Regions from separate parts of the Pseudogracilibacillus sp. SO10305 genome, predicted to be linked through region 1. Evidence: riboswitches for the same ligand, from Rfam matches in the RefSeq annotation. Region 1 holds a riboswitch; each other region holds the start of a gene.
The links. A riboswitch is a leader RNA that binds a small molecule or an ion and turns the genes downstream of it on or off. The one in region 1 is predicted to bind S-adenosylmethionine.
Positions count from the first base shown of each region.

Region 2: linked by a shared signal. The riboswitch ahead of SPD45_RS07400 (5-methyltetrahydropteroyltriglutamate--homocysteine S-methyltransferase) and the one ahead of metK (methionine adenosyltransferase) in region 1 are both predicted to bind S-adenosylmethionine.
Region 3: linked by a shared signal. The riboswitch ahead of SPD45_RS03105 (methionine ABC transporter ATP-binding protein) and the one ahead of metK (methionine adenosyltransferase) in region 1 are both predicted to bind S-adenosylmethionine.
Region 4: linked by a shared signal. The riboswitch ahead of SPD45_RS12800 (methionine ABC transporter ATP-binding protein) and the one ahead of metK (methionine adenosyltransferase) in region 1 are both predicted to bind S-adenosylmethionine.

Region 1 is NZ_JAXHDE010000027.1:10-5,268, forward strand. Features, by position in the region: gene pckA (phosphoenolpyruvate carboxykinase (ATP)) at 369-1,958, opposite strand; gene SPD45_RS14100 (hypothetical protein) at 2,370-2,507, shown strand; SAM riboswitch class I at 2,811-2,917, shown strand; gene metK (methionine adenosyltransferase) at 3,068-4,270, shown strand; gene asnB (asparagine synthase (glutamine-hydrolyzing)) at 4,521-5,259, shown strand, end outside.
Region 2 is NZ_JAXHDE010000007.1:57,150-62,408, reverse strand. Features, by position in the region: gene SPD45_RS07410 (helix-turn-helix domain-containing protein) at 1-255, shown strand, start outside; partial or broken gene SPD45_RS14395 (hypothetical protein) at 480-599, opposite strand; gene SPD45_RS07405 (disulfide bond formation protein DsbD) at 1,014-1,412, shown strand; SAM riboswitch class I at 1,878-1,977, shown strand; gene SPD45_RS07400 (5-methyltetrahydropteroyltriglutamate--homocysteine S-methyltransferase) at 2,086-3,195, shown strand; partial or broken gene SPD45_RS07395 (transposase) at 3,421-3,604, shown strand; gene SPD45_RS07390 (hypothetical protein) at 3,669-3,824, shown strand; gene SPD45_RS07385 (hypothetical protein) at 4,210-4,737, shown strand; partial or broken gene SPD45_RS07380 (MazG-like family protein) at 4,971-5,192, shown strand.
Region 3 is NZ_JAXHDE010000002.1:97,528-102,786, forward strand. Features, by position in the region: gene SPD45_RS03090 (hypothetical protein) at 1-75, opposite strand, end outside; gene SPD45_RS03095 (MetQ/NlpA family ABC transporter substrate-binding protein) at 287-1,141, opposite strand; gene SPD45_RS03100 (methionine ABC transporter permease) at 1,157-1,822, opposite strand; gene SPD45_RS03105 (methionine ABC transporter ATP-binding protein) at 1,812-2,843, opposite strand; SAM riboswitch class I at 2,926-3,034, opposite strand; gene SPD45_RS03110 (thioredoxin family protein) at 3,106-3,414, opposite strand; gene SPD45_RS03115 (toprim domain-containing protein) at 3,421-3,774, opposite strand; gene gcvH (glycine cleavage system protein GcvH) at 3,865-4,248, opposite strand; gene SPD45_RS03125 (arsenate reductase family protein) at 4,266-4,622, opposite strand.
Region 4 is NZ_JAXHDE010000018.1:51,843-57,101, forward strand. Features, by position in the region: gene SPD45_RS12790 (MetQ/NlpA family ABC transporter substrate-binding protein) at 1-59, opposite strand, end outside; gene SPD45_RS12795 (methionine ABC transporter permease) at 78-749, opposite strand; gene SPD45_RS12800 (methionine ABC transporter ATP-binding protein) at 739-1,752, opposite strand; SAM riboswitch class I at 1,823-1,926, opposite strand; gene SPD45_RS12805 (pyridoxal phosphate-dependent aminotransferase) at 2,090-3,253, shown strand; gene SPD45_RS12810 (cyclase family protein) at 3,308-3,823, shown strand; gene SPD45_RS12815 (sigma-70 family RNA polymerase sigma factor) at 4,046-4,549, shown strand; gene SPD45_RS12820 (DUF4179 domain-containing protein) at 4,550-5,259, shown strand, end outside.

The sequences.
Region 1 (5,259 bases):
CGGAATTATTGCATATATTCGCAAGTTCCAGGGAAAAACCGCTCACACTTGCGGAATTATCGCATATATTCGCAAGTTCCAGGGAAAAACCGCTCACACTTGCGGAATTACCGCATATATTCGCAAGTTCCCCGTAAAAACCGTTCACACTTGCGGAATTACCGCATATATTCGCAAGTTCCAGGGAAAAACCGCTCACACTTGCGGAATTAACTAAATCAAAGTGAGGCTGACTTAAAAAACACCACCACACCCTCACTTATTTTTTTCTAGCAGCCACCCGCCACCCATCACCCCAAAAGTAAACAACAAAACCCCGCCCACCATTCTTATGAATGATGACCGGGGTAATATAATGTGCGATTTTTTTAGCCTCTGTAAGTTGGGCCAGCGTTTTTGATTGCTTCGCTTGCGTTTGTGAACTTTTCAAAGTTCGCATGGAATTCTTTTGCTAATTTTTTGGCTGTTTCATCGTATGCTTCTTTATCTTCCCAAGTTAAACGAGGAACTAATACTTCATCTGGTACTCCAGGTACGTGCGCTGGAATGTTAAGGCCGAAGATTTCGTCCTTTACAGTTTCTACAGTGTTTAACTCACCTTCTAGTGCTGCGTGAATCATTGCACGAGTGTATGAAAGCTTCATACGGTTCCCAACACCGTAAGGACCTCCAGTCCAACCAGTGTTTACTAAAAATACATTTGTGTTGAACTGATCGATTTTTTCCCCAAGCATTTCAGCATATTGATCTGGAGAAAGTGGTAAGAATGGTGATCCAAAGCAAGCTGAGAATGTTGCTTCTGGTTCCGTAATTCCACGCTCTGTTCCAGCTAATTTAGATGTGTATCCACTTAAGAAGTGGTACATTGCTTGTTCTTTCGTTAACTTACTGATTGGAGGTAATGTACCTGATGCATCTGCAGTTAAGAAAATAATTGTATTTGGATGACCTGCAACACTTGGAACGATGATGTTGTCAATGTTCTCTAACGGGTATGCAGCTCTTGTGTTTTCTGTTAATGAAACGTCTGAGTAATCAGGTTCACGACTATGATCATCAAGTACGACGTTTTCTAATACGGAACCGAAACGAATAGCATCGAAAATTTGTGGTTCTTTTTCACGTGTTAAATCAACACATTTTGCGTAACAACCACCTTCAATGTTGAATACACCGTTTGGACTCCATCCATGTTCATCATCACCGATTAATTTACGGTAAGGGTCAGCTGATAATGTTGTTTTTCCTGTTCCTGATAAACCGAAAAATAAAGCAACATCACCTTCTTCACCAACGTTTGCTGAACAGTGCATAGATAAAATGTTTTGTTGTGGTAATAAGTAGTTCATCACAGAGAAAATAGATTTTTTAATTTCTCCAGCATATTCTGTTCCACCGATTAATACGACACGCTCTTTGAATGAAATAACGATAAACGTTTCAGAATTCGTTCCATCTTCTTGAGGGTCTGCTTCTAATGTCGGAGCAGAAAGAACTGTAAAGCCAGCCTCATGTGCTGCTAACTCTTCTTTTGTTGGTGTAATGAATAACTGACGGGCAAAAAGGTTATGCCATGCATATTCGTTTACAACTTCCACTGGTAAACGATATTTTTCGTCTGCTCCAGCGAATCCTTTAAAGGAGAAAACTTCATCTTTATTTTTTAAGTGATTTACAACTTTATCGAATAATTTTTGGAATGATGCCTCATCGATTGGTTTGTTTACTTCGCCCCAATCTACTAAATTTTCAGAAACGTCATCACGAACAATGAAACGGTCCTTTGGTGAACGACCAGTGTATTTTCCAGTAGTTGCTTGAACTGCTCCAGTTGCAGTTAATACACCTTCATTACGTGATAAAATCTTTTCAACTAATCCTGGTACAGATAAATTGTTCTGAACATTGTCATTTTGTAAAATTTCTTGTGATACAGTTGACCTAGCTGTCGTATTCATTGAATTAATCCATCCTTTTTTCTCGTGTACTTTAAAATCTGAATATAGTATAACACATTAAACGAATTAGTCCATACTAATGTAATAAAACTATTAGAAAATGTTGATTTATTATAATAAAACAAAAGTTTAAATACCTAAAAACGTTGGTGCAATAACGTTTTTAGAATGTATTACAATTTTGTGAAGAAAATCACAAAAACTTTGTTTCATTACAGTAAATCTATTTTAACATAATCATATCAATACTTGAACTAACATTTTAGCCTCAAATAAAGGATAAGAAAACAGGGTAGCAAGAAAGAGTAAGAACTGTTTCGTCTTATGCGTAATAGGATAAAATTAATGATGCTTCGTTGTTCAGAATGTTTATTGAAAAAGTGTTATATAAAAGAAGGAGTCGCGTTCATATTGAGAAAAAATAATAGATCAGTTCATGGTTTTATTGGGTTTGGAGTGGCGGTTATTATAGTAGGTATTTTAATTGATGATTGGATTGCGACGACGGAAAAAGAAGTGGGTGCTTTCACTCGAACAGAGTTTTCTTAAAGTGTTTTTCTCACTACTGTTGTCAGTAAGATTATATCGGCGATGATATTTATTGGAATGGGTGAAACGATGGAATGAATTGGTACAGATCCAAAATGTCCATATATTTGAAAAAACTTTTGAAAGAAGAGAAAAGGAACTCGTAATTATCAAAATATCGGGGGTATAGTATGAATATAGAGGGTTGTATTTCTTCTTATTTAATCGATTGACATTTCACGTATTATCATATAGACTAGCCATTATAGTATACATATAGAGGTGTTTCTCGGAAAATATTTCATATGTAATAAACAACGGACTCTCTTATTAGGAGTTGGTGGAGGGACAGACCCTGTGAAGCCCAGCAACCTCACAAGTATGTGAAAAGGTGCTTACCTGATGCAAGGATTTTCCTTGAACAATAAGAGTGAAAGGCAGAAACGATATCCTTTCCTCATTTATATAGGAAAGGATTTTTTCATGAATTTCATTATTTATGAAAAACGAACGAGTCATCTCGTTCCCTATGATCTCTATCGAGTAGAGCTCCGTGTAATATATATAGGAGGCTTATTATAATGACAAAGAATCGCCGTTTATTCACATCAGAATCAGTAACGGAAGGACATCCGGATAAAATGAGTGACCAAATCTCGGATGCAATTTTAGATGAAATTTTAAAAAGGGACCCGAATGCACGTGTTGCATGTGAAACGACAGTCACAACAGGGTTAGTGTTAGTTTCGGGTGAAATTACGACGAATGTATATGTCGATATCCCATCCATCGTTCGTAAAACCGTAAAAGAAATTGGATATACCGATTCTCGTTACGGATTTGATGCTGAAACATGTGCTGTATTAACTGCTATTGATGAGCAGTCACCTGATATTGCAGGTGGAGTAGATGTTGCATTAGAAACACGTGAAGGGGAGGCAGATGAATCGGAAATTGGCGCAGGAGACCAAGGATTGATGTTCGGATATGCATGTGATGAAACAGAAGACTTAATGCCATTGCCGATTTATTTAGCGCACCGCATAGCTAAACGTTTAACAGATGTTCGTAAAGACCATACATTACCATATTTACTGCCTGATGGTAAAACACAAGTAACGGTAGAATATGATGAACACGATAAACCTGTTCGTGTCGATGCTATCGTCGTGTCTACTCAACATAAGGAAGATGTTACATTAGAACAGATCCAAAAAGATGTACAGGAACATATTATTAAACCGATCGTTCCGAGTTTCTTATTAGATGAAAACACGAAATATTATATTAACCCATCTGGTCGTTTCGTGATCGGTGGACCACAAGGGGATGCCGGATTAACAGGCCGTAAAATTATCGTCGATACGTACGGTGGATATGCTCGTCATGGTGGGGGAGCATTTTCAGGTAAAGATGCGACAAAAGTGGACCGCTCTGCAGCATATGCTGCACGTTATGTTGCGAAAAATATTGTGGCAGCACATTTAGCAGAAAAATGTGAAGTTCAATTAGCGTATGCTATTGGAGTGGCACAGCCTGTATCGATTGCGATTGATACATTCGGTACTGGAAAAGTGTCGGAGGAAATTTTAGTTGATGTTGTTCGTGAAAATTTCAACTTAAGTCCACGCGGCATTATTCATATGTTAGATTTACGTCGTCCGATATACCGTGACACAGCTGCATATGGACATTTCGGTCGCCGTGATGTCACCCTTCCTTGGGAAAACTTAGATAAAGCAGAAGCATTGAGACAATCTGCTGTCGAAATTGCGAATAAATAAAATGGAAAAATGGATGATATACATGTCATCCATTTTTTGTTTATATGGATAAAAGTTGTATAGTAAGAAGTGAAAGCAAGTCGAAAAGTTCATCTTATGTTAGGTGAAAACCTATTCATTCATAAGATGAAACAATATCGTGAACAATTGTAAAATAATGACGTTCACGACGGATGTAATGCTTGTCGTAACAGAAAAAAGTATGGTATTATTTTTTAGAAAATAGATTTCATAAAGGTAGGTTACAAACATGGGCCATTTTATTGGAAGTTTACATCATGGAACGACTTCATCTATCATAGATGTAAACAATGTCGAGCAAGGCGAACAAACATATGAACATGAAAGTTTTACTTTTTTATATGAAGAAAATGAATTAGATCAAGTATTTGAAAATGAACAATATTATGTACATTATTTTGGTGAATGCTATAACAAAGGAAAATTAGCTGAAAAAGCAGGGATTTCATCTACGAATATTGCGGAAATTATCGCGATTTTATTCCCACAAGAAAAAAAGGAATTATTCGCGCAAATTAGCGGGAAATTTATTGTTACCATTTTGGATAAACAAAGCGAAACATTATATGGAGCGCGAGATCACTTTGGGGTGAAGCCACTTTTTTATGTAGAAAGAGATGGAGCGTTCACATTCTCTTCTTCGAAAACGGAAATTACGAAACGTTATCATATAGATAAAATGAATGAAACGGCGTTACAACATTATTTTAGTTTCCAATATGTACCTGAACCATATACATTACATGATGATGTCGTCATTATGGATCCGGCTACGTATTTTGTGAAGGAAAAAGCAGGGAAAGTGACATTTCATAAATATTGGAAACCATCGTTTGACCCTGTACAAACAGAGAAGTCTGTATGGATCAATAAAATTCGTGAAGTAATGTTTGAAAATATTGAAAAACGTATGGATGGTATTGCAGATATTGGGGCATTTTTATCTGGAGGAATTGATTCAACTTTAG
Region 2 (5,259 bases), on a different contig from region 1:
CACAATGGCGAACTGGAAATGATTCAGATTATTCTTGAGGCAGGGCAATCTGACAAAAAACTAGTGAGCCATACTGGTGAGGAATGCGGTGTAGTGCTGAAGGGTGCCATGACTGTTATTTTAGACCAGGAAGAGCATATCTTGCATGAAGGAGATTCTATTTGTTTTAATAGTCAAATACCACACCGCTTTATTAATCATACTGAAAAACAATCAATTTCAATTTGGTCTATGAATAATCAGCAGCAAAAATAAATCTTGAAAATAGTAATGTTTTTAAAGCAGACATATATTAAGTGACTAGCACCTTTGCTGTAGGTAGTTTAATTCAAGAAGATTGTGGCAAATAAAGTCAAATAACCGTAAATCTGATTAAAAAATCAATATTTTTACGGTTATTTGACATGCGACCTGAAAAGGTACTTTTTTGTAGTTTTGGCTTACAGTCATTCTAGCTGAACACCTTAATAAATTTATCTTCATTTATTAAGGTTCATTTTACATAAATAATATTTGTTATAATACAATTGTTTAAAATCACTATTAATTTTACTAGGTACCAATTGTATTGTTTCCAAGTTATTAAGCACATGCCAGGTATATTTATTATGATGTCACCATTCAGCTACATCATCTATTGTCCATTTTCCATCTGGTATACTCCACATTTAGCCAATTCTTCATCAGCAGTCAAAAGTTTGATACTCTATCATTCGTCATGTTTTCTAATTTTATTACATAGTTCTTGTCGGGGATAAATAACGACTATGCTCCTTCATTACTCCAATCACCTTTATTAATAGGGGATTTTTTACCTTCGATTGATATGTTTATCTAAACAGGAGGCGCTAAGTTTTATATACGTTGTTTGATTACGGACTTACGCTATTACTCTCATTGCGCATAGATGAATTTTGTTATTTAAATGTTTAAAACCTTATGATAACATGTACTTAAGAGTGGATGATGATTCAATAAAGAGATCGTTTCGCGGTATAATTAGGAGTGTTTATATGTGTAAAAAAACTTTTAATGCGCTAGGTTGGATTATACTTTTGGGAATGGGAATTTCATGGATAGTGTTTGGTTATTCTAATTGGTACTTATTATTACTTCCAATTGCTTACATATTCTTTTTAGTGAATGATGGAAGTATTAAAGAGTTAAAGAGGATAAGAAAAATGTCCATATTTCAAGTAATTTTAATGCTGTTTGCATTGGTTGTGTCAGTGGCTATTGTATTTAGTCTTATTCAATTATCTAGTTACTTAATAAATGATGTATTATACCTAACTGGTGGGATAAAAACATTTAGCGAGATTATGGCAATAATTCTATCCTTATACCCTGTTAAAATTACTTTTGGTACTGTGGTTTATAGGGTAGCAAATGATTTGAAAGGTACAGGATAAGGAAGCCTAAACTTTGTAGAATGAAAAATGAATTCTACTTTGTTCAGATAGATAGACTATCTATAAATAAATCAAAGTTCGATAAAACTAAGGGATGTTTTGGTATATTAACGCATATTATCAATTACTTACATTTATGGAAGAAAAAATTGCGTTGCGAAGTGGTGGATGAATGTGTTCTAGTAACTGTGTAAAGAGTTTTAACTAATTTAGCTAATCAACGTCTGAAGTTAAATTTACCAAAATCAAGTGAGTCGTTATTGAAAAATATTTTATAGAAATGATTATTACTTGTAAATATTTTTATACTTGTTATGGGTCTTGTATTTCTTTTCAGAAATGACGAGGAAGTAGAGCGTTTATAAAATATATAAGTATATGTCTAAATTACAAAAAACAAGTAATTAATTGACTTCTTCAAATAAATAATGTATTCTAAATATTAACATTTTAAATAATATAGTTTTCTTATCAAGAGAGGTGGAGGGACTGGCCCTTTGAAGCCTCGGCAACAGACTGTTTTGTACTGTGCCAATTCCAGAGCAAGAATGCTTGAAGATAAGAAGAGTGAAAAACTACAGAAATGTATCCTCTTCTTGATTCGAGAAGGGGTTTTTTGATGTTAAAAACCTTGAAGAACAAATAACGAAAACAAACAAAAGGAGAATAGGAAATGTCAATTACTTTAACAAGAGCACCGTTCAAGGCAGATCATGTAGGAAGTTTGCTACGAACAGATACGATTCATCAAGCTAGAAAGGACTTTCAAGATGGAAGCATTTCAGCAGATCAATTATATGATATTGAAACAGAAGAGATTAAACGCATAGTCGATAAGCAGATAGAAGTTGGACTTTCAGCAGTTACAGACGGAGAGTTTAGACGTAGATTTTGGCATACAGACTTTTTAGAGCATCTAAACGGTGTAGAAGGATATGTGCCAGAGACTGGATATATCTTTAATGAAAATGAAGAAACGGAAAGATATGATGTACGTAATATTGGAAAAATCTCATTTAACCACGATCATCCACATATTAAAGACTTTAAATTATTCAACAAAATAGTGGATGGACGTGCTGTTGCTAAGCAAACCATTCCAAGCCCAAATCAGTTATTTAACCAAGGGATTCGTAATGAAACAATTTATCCGGATATTGAAGAGTATGCAGAGGATGTTATTCAAACATATCGTGATGCAATACAAGCATTTTATGATGCGGGTGTTCGTTACCTTCAGTTTGATGATGTTTATATTGCCGGTCTGTCGTCACCAGACATTCCATTTAATGATGGAAAATATCCAAGAGAGTATTTGATTGAACTTGCATTAAAGGTTGTGAATGAAGTACTGGAAGGTAAACCAGAAGATTTATATGTTACAACACATCTTTGCCGTGGTAACTATAGATCGAATTGGGCATTTGAAGGTAGCTATGGATTAATTGCACCTACGTTATTTGCCAAAGAAAAAGTAGATGGATTTTTCTTGGAGTATGACGATGATCGCTCAGGTGATTTTAAACCACTTGATTATATTCCGAACGGAGGTCCGCAAGTGGTGCTTGGTTTATTTACTTCTAAAACGGGAGAGTTAGAAGATAAAGCATTAATAAAAGCGCGTATCGAAGAAGCGGCACAATTTATTCCACGAGAACAAATCTGCCTTAGTCCTCAATGTGGATTTGCCTCGACTCATCATGGAAACAAATTGACAGAGGAAGAGCAATGGGAAAAGTTAAAATATATTGTTGACATTGCAAAAGAAGAATTAGGTTATTAAACTATTTTTCAATAAAAAAATAATGAACCTGTGAAAAAAGTCTATTTGGGGTTATCTACCAAATAGGCTTTTGTGCATTTGAAAACCCCTAGTTCTGCCGGGGGTTCTAAATAGCTTTTAGCGTGGTATTAAAAATACCTCTTTCTCTTGTAAGATGAAGATAGTTTCCCGACCACCATATTTTTAACAGAAGGAGACAATCCTAGTGTAGGATAAGAAAAGACATTGTGGAGATGTAAGTATCGTATTGTAATTGATCCAAAATACAGACGACAAATTATTTATGGAAAATACAAAAAGAACATAGGAGAAATTATCAGAAGTCTTTATGATAGAAAAAATGTAGAAATTCATGAAGTAAATGCTTGTAGGTATTCCACCAAAATTAAGTGTCTCTCAATTTATGGGTTAGAGTTGCCTAATGATTGTTGATCGTCATGCGAATTTAAAATACAAATATGGAAACTAGGTAGTTGCAAGAATACGAGTCGAAGTTGCAAGAATGCGAGTCAAAGTTGCAAGAATATGGGTCGAAGTTGCAAGAATGCGAGTCAAAGTTGCAAGAATGTGGGCCGAAGTTGCAAGAATACGGGTCGAAGTTGCAAGAATCCAACCTCAAACCCGTATGAACGCAACCATAAAGCTAATCACCACCCCACAAAATGGAAATAGGAAGTTTTGATTATTTTAATGTAAATACAAATTATATATTTTTTCGTGATTTTTATTATGAATAATCTGAAAAGAAAGAGATAATGGTTGTGATTGTATTTCACAGATGAAAGATGAACCACTTCACTATTGAATATAGTATTTTTTAATCATCTTTCATTTGATCGTTTACCCATGTCGTTTACAAAATTATTTGGTACATATTTAACGCCTAACACGAAAATTCCACAGTGCTTTTCATATGTAACCTTAAAAAATAATGTGAAAACCACATCGAATATATTACATTGATATTGTATTATAATAAGTTAAGAATCAATTTAGCGAGAAAAGGGTGTTTGTATGCGAAAGCTTTTTTTATTATTGTTTTATATTATTATTTCCTTATTGTTCATGAGTTCTTGTGGGAAAGAAAAGGAGAATCAGGAAATTAATTTAGGAGAAAAATTTATAAAAGAACTTTACAATGTTGATGAACCTAGTGTTGATATTAATGATTCAAGTCCCGAGGATTTAATAGAATTCCAAAATAAGTTTTCAAGTTATTTCACGGAAGATGAATTTACAAATTTAGCAAGCATAAGATTTTTTCTGTTGCCACAAGAGGTATCAAATAAACAAAACAGCAAAATTTCTGTAGAAAATATTTCATTTACAAAAAGGACCGATCATCAAAATGAAAGAACAACGAATTTTGATTTTACTTTCACATTGATTCTCACAAATCATAATAAAGATATAATAGATAAATTTGAAGTGAAGGGACAAATGTCTATTATAGAATCAAATAATGAGCTAAAAATTAATCGATATTATGATCATGAGCCTCTCAAAGATGTGCTCTATAGAAATGAGGATACGACGAACTAAAATTCCGCATCTATATAGTTACAGATTGCTCATTACTCGTGCCATAATGATATAATCCGGCTTATGTATAAGAAAGAGAAGTGTTACAATGAAATGGGACCGTTAGGATTATTCAGTATTGTATTACTATCTATTGTTAGTTGTGAATGATTGTAGCGGAATTTTGCTTACACATAGATTACAATATTCGTTCGGAGGGGAAACAAATGGAGGCAAAGGAATTTTAGAAATGGATTGCTGAATATTATCAATCTAGAGGTTGGACAGACTTAGATATTTTTGTGCGTGTTGGCTTTTTATCAGAGGAGACAGGAGAAGTTGCTAGAGCAATAAGGGCGCTTGAAATTGGTAGAGGTCGTCCAGATGAACAAGCTGGTGCATTTATTGAAAATAAACGTGACTTAATAGATGAACTCGGGGATGTTCTTTGTAATATCGCTGTCATTGTCAATAAATAGGATATCGAATTGGAAGAAGTATTTTTAGAACATAAATATAATTTATCGAATAGATATTGTTAAA
Region 3 (5,259 bases), on a different contig from region 1:
CGGAATTAAGCCATATATTCGCAAGTGGAACGGGATTTCACCTATAACTTGCGGAATTAATGCATATATCCGCAAGTTTAACGCTTTTTCCCCTTTAACTTGTGGAATTAAGCAGTATATCCGCTAGCCCCCAACGGCATTCCTACCAATACTTGCGAAATTAAGAGCCGTATACCCTCACTCCAACCACTCCTTAAGAAACCCCTACCCGCTCCACCACAAAACCCCGACAAAAAAATTACCCCCACAATCGTGGAGGCAATTTTTTATACGTAAGTGAAATACATTATTCTGATACTGGTACTACTGCACCGTCGTAATTCTCAACCATGAAGTCTTGAATTTCTTCAGAACGTAACACTTCTAATAATTTATTTAATGCTGCATCATCTTCTTTACCTTCTTGAACTGCTAACACGTTCACGTAAGGAGAGTCGTCCCCTTCACGGAAAATCGAATCATTCACTGGATCAAGTCCTGCACCGATTGCATAGTTCGTGTTGATGACTACTAATACATCTTCTTCAGACTCATAGATTTCTGGTAAAAAAGCTGGCTCATAGTCAGGAGAGAATGTTAAGTTTTTCGGGTTGTCTTCGATATCATCTAACTCAGCCTTACCTTCTTCTACTCCGTCTTTTAATGTAATTAATTCGTTTGCTTCGAATAATTGTAACACACGGCCATGGTCAGCTACAGAATTACTTAATACAACTTCTGTTCCATCTTTAATATTATCGATTGAATCAATAGATTTTGAATATGCCGCAATTGGTTCAATATGGATTCCACCGATATGTGTTAACTCGTATCCTGTATCTTCAATAGTTTGTTCTAAATAAGGAATATGTTGGAAATAGTTCGCATCTAAATCACCACTTGCTAAGTCATCATTTGGTAAGACGTAATCTTCATATGGTTCGATTTCTAACGTAATACCTTCTTCAGCCAAAATTGGTGCCGCTTCTTCTAAAATCTCCGCGTGTGGCACACTTGAAGCTCCTACTTTAATTGTCACTTCTTCTGCGTTCCCATCGTTATTACCTGCGTTGTTACTACTTGCGTTGTCATTGTTTCCTCCACCACATGCCGCTAAAACTAAAATTGAAATTAATGCGAATAAAGCTAAAACCTTTCTCATGAAACATTCTCCCCTTTACCTTTTATCAATTTTTTTAGATATAAAATCTCCAATGAATTGGAAAATAAAAACGACAATTACTATAATGATTGAACAGACGAGGACAATTTCAAAAATTCTTCGTTGGAATCCTGCATAATATGCATAACTCCCTAGTCCACCTGCTCCGATCGCTCCAGCCATTGCGGTGTATCCAATTAATGCAATCGCTGTAACGGTAATACCTGAAATAAGTGCTGGCATTGATTCTGGGATTAACACTTTAAAAATGATACGTCTCGTCGTTGATCCCATCGCTTTCGCTGCCTCAATAACACCTTTATTCACTTCCTTTAATGCAATTTCCACTAAACGACCGTAAAATGGTGCCGCTCCTAAAATTAAAGCCGGGAGTGCTGCATTCGGTCCCCGAATCGTTCCAATTAAAAGTCTCGTTAATGGAAACAATAATAAAATTAAAATGATGAATGGGATAGCACGAAAGACGTTAACAAATGTCGCAATGATAAAATTTAATATTTTATTTTCCCATAGACCATCTTTGTCTGTTAAATAAAGTAATAGACCAAGCAATAATCCTAAAATAAAAGTTCCAATAAGTGCGATGATTGTCATGTAAAACGTTTCATATGTAGCTTCAAGCAATTGGCTCGTATCAAGTTTTGAAAAATCAAGTGTCATCGCGAATTACCTCCACTGTTACCGAGGAAGCTTCAACAAAAGCTTCAACTTTCTCTATTTCAGTTTTCTCTCCGATTAATTGAATTGCAAGTGAACCAACCGTACCGTATGTCGTTTTCGTAATTTTACCATGTAAAATATTAACTTGAGTATCGTAGTTTTTCGCAATTTCACTAATAAGAGCATCATTTGTTGCTGTACCTTGGAATCGTAATCGAAGAACTTTTCCTTTTCGTTCTACTTCCTCCAATACTTCATCCAATGTATCATCTTCCCGGCCCTCTTCCACAACCTCTCCAATGAATCGTTGTGTCACCCCATGTTGTGGATTCGTGAAAACGTCATACACATTCCCTTGTTCCACAATTTTCCCATGTTCCATCACTGCAACACGGTGACAAATTTTTCGAATAACGTTCATTTCATGGGTAATTAAAATAATCGTCAAACCGAGTTTCTCGTTAATATCTACGAGTAAATTTAAAATAGAGTTCGTCGTTTCCGGGTCAAGTGCAGATGTCGCTTCATCACACAATAACACTTTCGGATTATTCGCGAGTGCCCTTGCGATTCCGACACGTTGTTTTTGTCCCCCACTAAGTTGGGATGGATACGCTTTTTCTCTACCTTCTAATCCAACTAATTGAATGAGTTCTTTTACTCTTTTTTCTCTTTCTGCTTTTGGCACACCAGCGATTTCGAGAGGGAAGGCAATATTATCTTCCGTCGTTCGTGACCATAATAAATTAAAATGTTGGAAAATCATTCCGATATCTTGTCTTGCTGTACGAAGATTTTTCGCATTTAATTCGGTCATGCTCTCGCCATCAATTGTAATAGTTCCTGCTGTCGGTTCTTCAAGGCGATTTAGTAAGCGAACGAACGTACTTTTTCCAGCCCCACTATATCCAATCACACCGAATATTTCACCAGTTTCGATATCCAATGTTAAATCATCAACTGCCTTGATCGGCCGATTGTCAATCGTGAATGTTTTCTTTAAATTTTTGATCGAAATCAAAATGTGTACCCTCCTTTTCTTTTTATTCCAATAAAAAAATCTCTTTGCTCTAGAGAACAAAAAGATTATATATCTTCACGTTCTCTCATTTCTCAAAGCGGTGTGCTTTGCAGGATTTAGCACCTTTCAATTCAGAATTGAAGGTTGCCGCAACTTCACAGGGCCAGTCCCTCCGTTGCTCTTCATAAGAGTTAATTATATTCAATTGGTTATTATATTGAATCTTATCAGTCCTTGTTATCTTTGTCAACGATAATGCATATTACCTAGAAAATAACTCAGGTTTATACTCAAACACATAATGATATATGTTTGCAACCGAATGAAACGTATAAATTTTCTCCTTTATTTCCCCATCTTTCACAATGAGTAAACACGGTACACTTTCAATTTTATTCTCTTGCATGAATTCTGGAAATAGGGAGCCATTCATCTCTAGAAAAATTTCCTCTTTATGTGTTGTTTCAATTTTTTGTAAAAAACTTCTTGCGACATGACACGTCCCACAAAAGGGGGTATGAATAAAAAGGAAACCATCCTTCGTTAATGGTAATTGTTTGATCTCTTGCATGTTTTCTCACCAATCTTTTAATAAATATATCGGGTTAATTCGAATATGAAATTTGACGAGTTCTGTTGCGAGAATATTGTATGGTGCTGCTTCAACTTCAATATGTTCTTCTGGAATATACATATTTTCAGCATGAGGCAATTCTTCGTTCAACTTTTTTCTAAGTTGTTTCCCTGGACGATCCTCATCAACGAAAATATAAACAAGATGATTGTCTAAATCATACGTTTCAAGCATTTCATCAAATTTTTCAATACTAAATGTTCCGAATGTACATAAAATTTGTACGTCATCACGGCCATCGATAATCGTTTCGAGCCGTTTTTTATCTTGTTTTCCTTCAACAATAATTATTTTCATTTTATCATTGCATCCTTTTCATTGCACCTTTTTAAAACAAAAAGCTATTCACGATGTGTTTTGTCCGCCCATCGTTGAATAGCTTTTCCATTATTCTGCTGAAATTAATGCTTCGTATTCGTCTGCTGAAAGTAACTCGTCTAACTGCTCGTCCTTTGTCGGTTCGATGACGATGAACCATCCTTGGTCATAAGGAGACTCATTTACTGTTTCAGGGTTATCTTGTAGTGCTCCGTTAATTTCCACTACACGACCACTAACCGGTGCATATAATTCCGATACTGTTTTCACAGATTCTACGCTTCCGAATGGTTCGTTCATTTCAATTTCCGTACCAATTTCTGGAAGTTCCGCAAATACGATGTCTCCTAATTCTTCTAAGGCAAATTTAGTAAGCCCGACACGAATATCGCTTCCTTCTTCTCGTGCCCACGTATGTTCTTTTGAATATAATAATTCTGTTGGTAATGACATATTTTTCTCCTCCTAAGTTACTTCCAAGTATTTTCGTATGTTTCTTCTTTAAAACCAACTGTCACGCTCGTGCCGTCTGTCAGGATCGGTCGTTTAATAAGCATGCCATTTGACGCTAAGTATGTAACCATTTCATCGAGTGTTGCATCTTTAATTTTTTCTTTCATATTTTGTTCGCGATACACTTTTCCACTCGTATTAAAAAATTTCTTCGGCTCTAGTGCACTCTTTTCAATAAGCGATTTAATCGTCGCTTCTGAAGGTGTTTCCTCTACTAAATGAACTAGCTCATACGTTTTACCGTTATCATCTAGCCATTTTTTTGCCTTCTTACACGTACTACAATTCGGGTACCAATATAATGTTAGTGCCATCGTAAACCTCCGTATAAAAAATTTACTAATCTGATTATAGCAAATAATTCCTCCCGCTACAAAGAGATAAATTTTTTCCTTAAAACTTGTGGATGTGTACTTGGATTTCGTAAATTAGCGCTCGTTTTGGGCGGTGCTTGTGAGTATGCCGATTAATTTCGCAAGTGCGTGGGGATTTCTGCGGGAACTTGCGGATATAAACAGTAATTCCGCAAGTGCGTGGGGGTTTCTGCGGGAACTTGCGGATATAACCTATAATTTCGCAAGTGTATGGCGATTTCTGCAACAACTTGCGGATATAACCAATAATTACGCAAGTATACGGCAATTTCCTCGGGAACTTGCGGATATAACCTATAATTACGCAAGTGTACGGCAATTTCTGCGAGAACTTGCGGATATAACCTGTAATTCCGCAAGTGTGTGGGGGTTTCTGCGGGAACTTGCGGATATAACCTATAATTCCGCAAGTGTACAGCGATTTCAACGAGAACTTGCGGATATAACCTGTAATTACGCAAGTGTACGGCAATTTCCGCAACAACTTGCGAATATAAACAGTAATTACGCAAGTGTACGGCAATTTCCTCGGGAACTTGCGGATATAACCAGTAATTACGCAAGTGTACGGCGATTT
Region 4 (5,259 bases), on a different contig from region 1:
CATGCAGCTAAAATAGCGACGATACTTACTAAAACAATTGTAAAAATCCACTTTTTCATTTTATTTCCCCCTAATAATTAACTTTTATCCACTGCTTTTGCAGCTTTATCTCCAATCCATTGGAAAATTTGTACTAATAGTAATAAAATTACGACCGTTAAAATCATAATCGTATTATCATATCGATAGTAACCAAATCGAATTGCTAAATCACCGATACCTCCACCACCAACGAAACCAGCCATTGCAGAATAAGCAACTAAACTAATTACGGTTAATGTGATACCTTGGATAATACTAGATTTTGCTTCTGGAATTAATACATCTTTAATAATCATCCAAGGTGTTGCACCAACTGCGATTGCTGCTTCAATTACTCCCTTATCAATTTCACGAAGCGATGTTTCCACAATACGTGCAAAGAATGGGATCGCTGCAACAGATAAAGCGACACTTGCAGCAGTAGGCCCAATCGAGTTACCGACGACTAACTTTGTAAATGGTGTGATAGCTACCATTAAAATAATGAACGGGATGGAACGAATGACGTTTACAACAAACCCGAGGACGGACTTTATCGGTTTATTTTCGAGAAATAGTCCTTTATCCGTGACGAATAAAATAATCCCTAATGGTAATCCGATGATGAGCGCAACGAGTAGGGCAATTCCTATCATATAAATCGTTTCTCCAAATGCTTGCGTCATTTCGGGTAACAATTCCATGATGCGATCCATATCAAATAGCATCACGAATCACCTCCACATCTACTAGTTGTGATGACATATAATCGATTGCTTTACCAATTTCAGTATTGTCACCTTTCATTTCCATAACGAACATTCCAAGTGGACGTTCTTGAATATATTCAATTAATCCGTGTAAGAAATTACCTTTTACATCAAATGTTTGAATCATATCAGAAATGACGCTTTCCCCAGCAACTTCTCCACGGAACGTAATTTTAACAATTTGTCCAGTACATTTTTGTAACATTTCTTCTGGTACGTCGATATTTACGACATCTTTAATGAATGTTTTCGTTAATTCATTTTTCGGTGTAGAAAAAATGTCATATACGTTTCCGGATTCAACAACTGATCCATCTTGCATAATCGCCATACGGTCACAAATTTCTTTCACGACATTCATTTCATGAGTAATTAATACGATCGTTATATTTAACTCACGGTTTATTTTTTTTAGTAATTTTAAAATGGATGACGTCGTATTCGGATCGAGAGCAGAAGTAGCTTCGTCACAAAGTAATACAGATGGATCATTCGCCAGTGCACGAGCAATACCGACACGTTGTTTTTGACCACCACTTAGTTGTGCAGGGAAGACATCCTTTTTATCTGCTAAATCTACCATATTTAAAAGTTCTTCGACACGTTTATCAATATCTTTTGCTGGTGTGGCTGCTGCCCGTAGAGCGAATGAGATGTTTTCGGCAACTGTTTTTTGGCTAATTAAATGGAAATGTTGGAAAATCATGCCGATTTTTAAACGTGCTTTACGTAAGTTGTTTGCATCCAAAGACATTAAATCAAGCCCGTCAACTAATATTCGTCCGTCTGTAGGTCTTTCTAGTAAGTTAATGCAGCGTAATAAAGAACTTTTACCTGCCCCAGAATATCCGACAATACCGAAGATTTCTCCTTCGTTAATCGTTAAAGATACATTGTCGACCCCAATGACATCTCTATCCTTCGTTTGATACACTTTTGTTAAATTTTCAATTTGAATCATTGCTAGTCTCCTTTTGCAAAAACATAAAAAAACTTCTTTCACAAATATGAAAGAAGAACTGTTAATTTTCAGCTTATCTTTCAGAAATTTGTACGTTCTGAAGGAATTGGCACCTTCCATAATGGGGTTGCCGGACGTCATAGGGCCTTGTCCCTCGGTCACTCTTGATAAGTTATCGACTTATATAATTGTGAAATTTCATATCATTCAAACTAACATATCTAATGATAGCTACTTTCATTTACTTTGTCAATAATTACTGAAAATTTCTTTCTTTTCGAATTTATATTCTTTATACTTATTGTAGAATGATAGAAATGAAATGAGGAATATTAATATGAAATTATCGAATCGATTACAGAATTTGCCAGCACATTTTTTCTCGCAATTAACAAGAAATGTTCAACAAGCTGTTAGTGAAGGGAGAGATGTTATTAATTTAGGTAGAGGAAATCCTGATAAACCAACTCCGCCACATATCGTAAAGGCATTACAAGATGCAGTAGAAGATCCAGAAACACATGGCTATGCACCATTTCGAGGTACGACGGAATTAAAAGAAGCGATAGCGATATTTTATAAACGTGAATATGGGGTAAATCTAGATCCGGAAACAGAGGTTGCCATTTTATTCGGTTCGAAAGCGGGAGTTGTTGAATTACCATTGGCGATCATGGATTCGGGAGAAGTTCTCTTACTTCCAGACCCAGGTTATCCAGATTATTTATCTGGTGTTGGTCTGGCAGATATACGGTTCGAAACGATGCCATTATTAGAAGAAAATAACTATTATCCTAACTATGATGAAATAGCTGACGATATTAAACGAGATGCAACATTAATGTATTTAAATTATCCAAGTAATCCGACGAGTGCGATAGCTGATGAGCCATTTTTTAATGAGACAGTTCAATTCGCGAAAAAAAATAATATTGCGGTTATGCATGATTTTGCTTATGGTGGGATCGGATTTGATGGAAAAAAACCGGTAAGTTTTTTACAAGCAGAAGGGGCGAAAGATGTCGGAGTGGAAATGTATACGATGTCGAAAACATTCAATATGGCTGGATGGCGTGTCGGATTTGCTTTAGGAAATAAAGAGATTGTCGGTGCAATTAATTTATTACAAGATCATATGTTTATTAATCAATTCCCAGCTGTTCAACGTGCAGCTGCAAAGGCATTATTAGGGGAGCAAACGGCGGCGAAAGACATAGTCGCATTATATGAACATCGTCGTAATGTGTTTATCGAAGCTTGTAAAAAGATCGGGTGGAAAGTCGAAGCACCAAAAGCGTCTTTTTTCGCTTGGTTAAAGGTTCCAAATGGACATACGAGTGAATCATTTACGGATTTGTTGTTGAATGAAGCAAATATTGCTGTTGCTCCAGGTATTGCTTTTGGGGCACATGGAGAAGGGTATGTACGAATTGGGTTATTGGAGGAAGAAAATCGTTTACGTGAAGCGGTAGAACGGATAGGGAAACTGGACTTATTTTAATATAGGTCCAGTTTTTCTACGGATAAAATTCATTTGAAAGAGAGGGGGAGCGGTATGAAAGTAATTGATTTAACAGTGACATTGAACGAAAAAATGGACGTTTATCCTGGAGATCCAGCAGTTACGATTGAAAAAGTCCATACATATGGCAAAAATGGCTGGGAATTAAGGAAGTTAACATTAGGTACGCATACTGGCACACATGTCGATGCGTTTTCGCATATGCATAAAGGAAAAGCAAATTTAGATGAAATGCCGATCGAACGATTTTTTGGAGAAGCACAAGTAGTTCAAATAGATGCACAATGGCCGAGGGAGATAGGCTTATTCTTTACTGCACCATTGGACGAAACATATATAGATAAATTATTGCACGCAAAACCTTCCTTTGTCGGTGGAGAAATGACGGAACGATTAGAAAGAATGTTATTAGCGAACGATATTATTACCTATACAGACCTAATCAATTTAGAAAAAATTCCATTCCATCAAACATTTACATTTTATGGACTACCTTTAAAAATAGAAAAAGGGGACGGATCACCAGTCCGCGCGATCGCTATATTATAAAGGCAATCATTAGCATAGCCGGAGAAGACGGGGAGGATCATTCCTCGTCTTTTTTTATCATTTTTCTTGCTTCAACTTACAAATTGGAACAAATAGAGAAATTTATACAATATAAAGTTAAATAATGGATGATCTAAAAGAGAATTTTTAATGATGTATGAAAAAAATCAAACTTTTTATATAAGTGATCGTCTAATATATAGCAGGTGAAGGGGGAGTCCATTGGAGAAAATTACAAAAAAAGCTATTGCCGGAGATAAAGAGGCATTTATATTGCTTATTGATACAGTAAAAGCTGATATTTATCGCACAGCATTTAGTTACATGAAAACAGAAGAGCTTGCATTAGAAGTAGTACAAGAAGTTACATATCGCGCATTGATTAATATCCATTCAATACGACAACCTGCCTATATTAAAACGTGGTTTATTCGAATTACGATTAATTATTGTAATGATTTAATACGGGAACGAAAAAAAGTGCTGCAATTAGAAGAAACGATGATACCATCAGCTTATGAGAAAGACTTTCTATTATTAGAGATGGAAGAACTATTAGAAAAATTATCTAATCAAGAAAGAGAATGGATAGTTTTAAAATATATTCACGGCATATCTTTTAAAGAAATGGCTGAAGTGTTTCGTACGAATGAAAATACGATGAAAACAAGAGTATATAAAACTTTAGATAAACTACGTCATTTGGCAAAGAAAGGGGAAGTGTAAATGAAACATGAAGATGTAGAAAAGCAACTCGAAAATTATAAAAACAAAATAGAAAACATTTCCATCCCCGAGAAATTGTTAGATGAAGCGATAGAAAAAGGTATGAAGCAACATAAGGAGAGCAAAGTTTCTAAGAAAAAACGCCGTTATTATTTACCAAAATGGACATGGGCAGCTATCATTATTCTTCTTGCTGGATGCGTATGGACAGTTTATTTGATTGATCCAGTATTTTTACGTGGAAATCCTAGTTGGGAATCGGCAATGCAAAATGAATATTATCATGAAATAAATTATACAGAGAAAAAGGAAGGCATTAACTTTACATTACATGGAGTAATGATGGATGAAAAAAACATTGTATCTTTTATAACGATTGAAACAGAAAATAAAGTGGATTATGCCTCCATTGGAAAGATACAATTATTTGATCAACAGGGGAAAGAACTGATTTTTAATGGAAGTTATGGGCCAATAGATGACGATGATGGTACGAAGAAAAAACGTTTTCGTCATACAGTCGATGCACAAATATCATCAGAAGATACGTTGAAAAATGGCTTGCGTATAGAAATGGATGTGCACGTACAAGAAGAGGGGGTGGATGAGAATGTGGAAACATTTTCGGTACCAATTGAGGTTGAGCAGATTAAGTTAGCAAAGAAACAGCAATATGAAGTAAATGAAACAATTGAGATAGACGGTCAAAA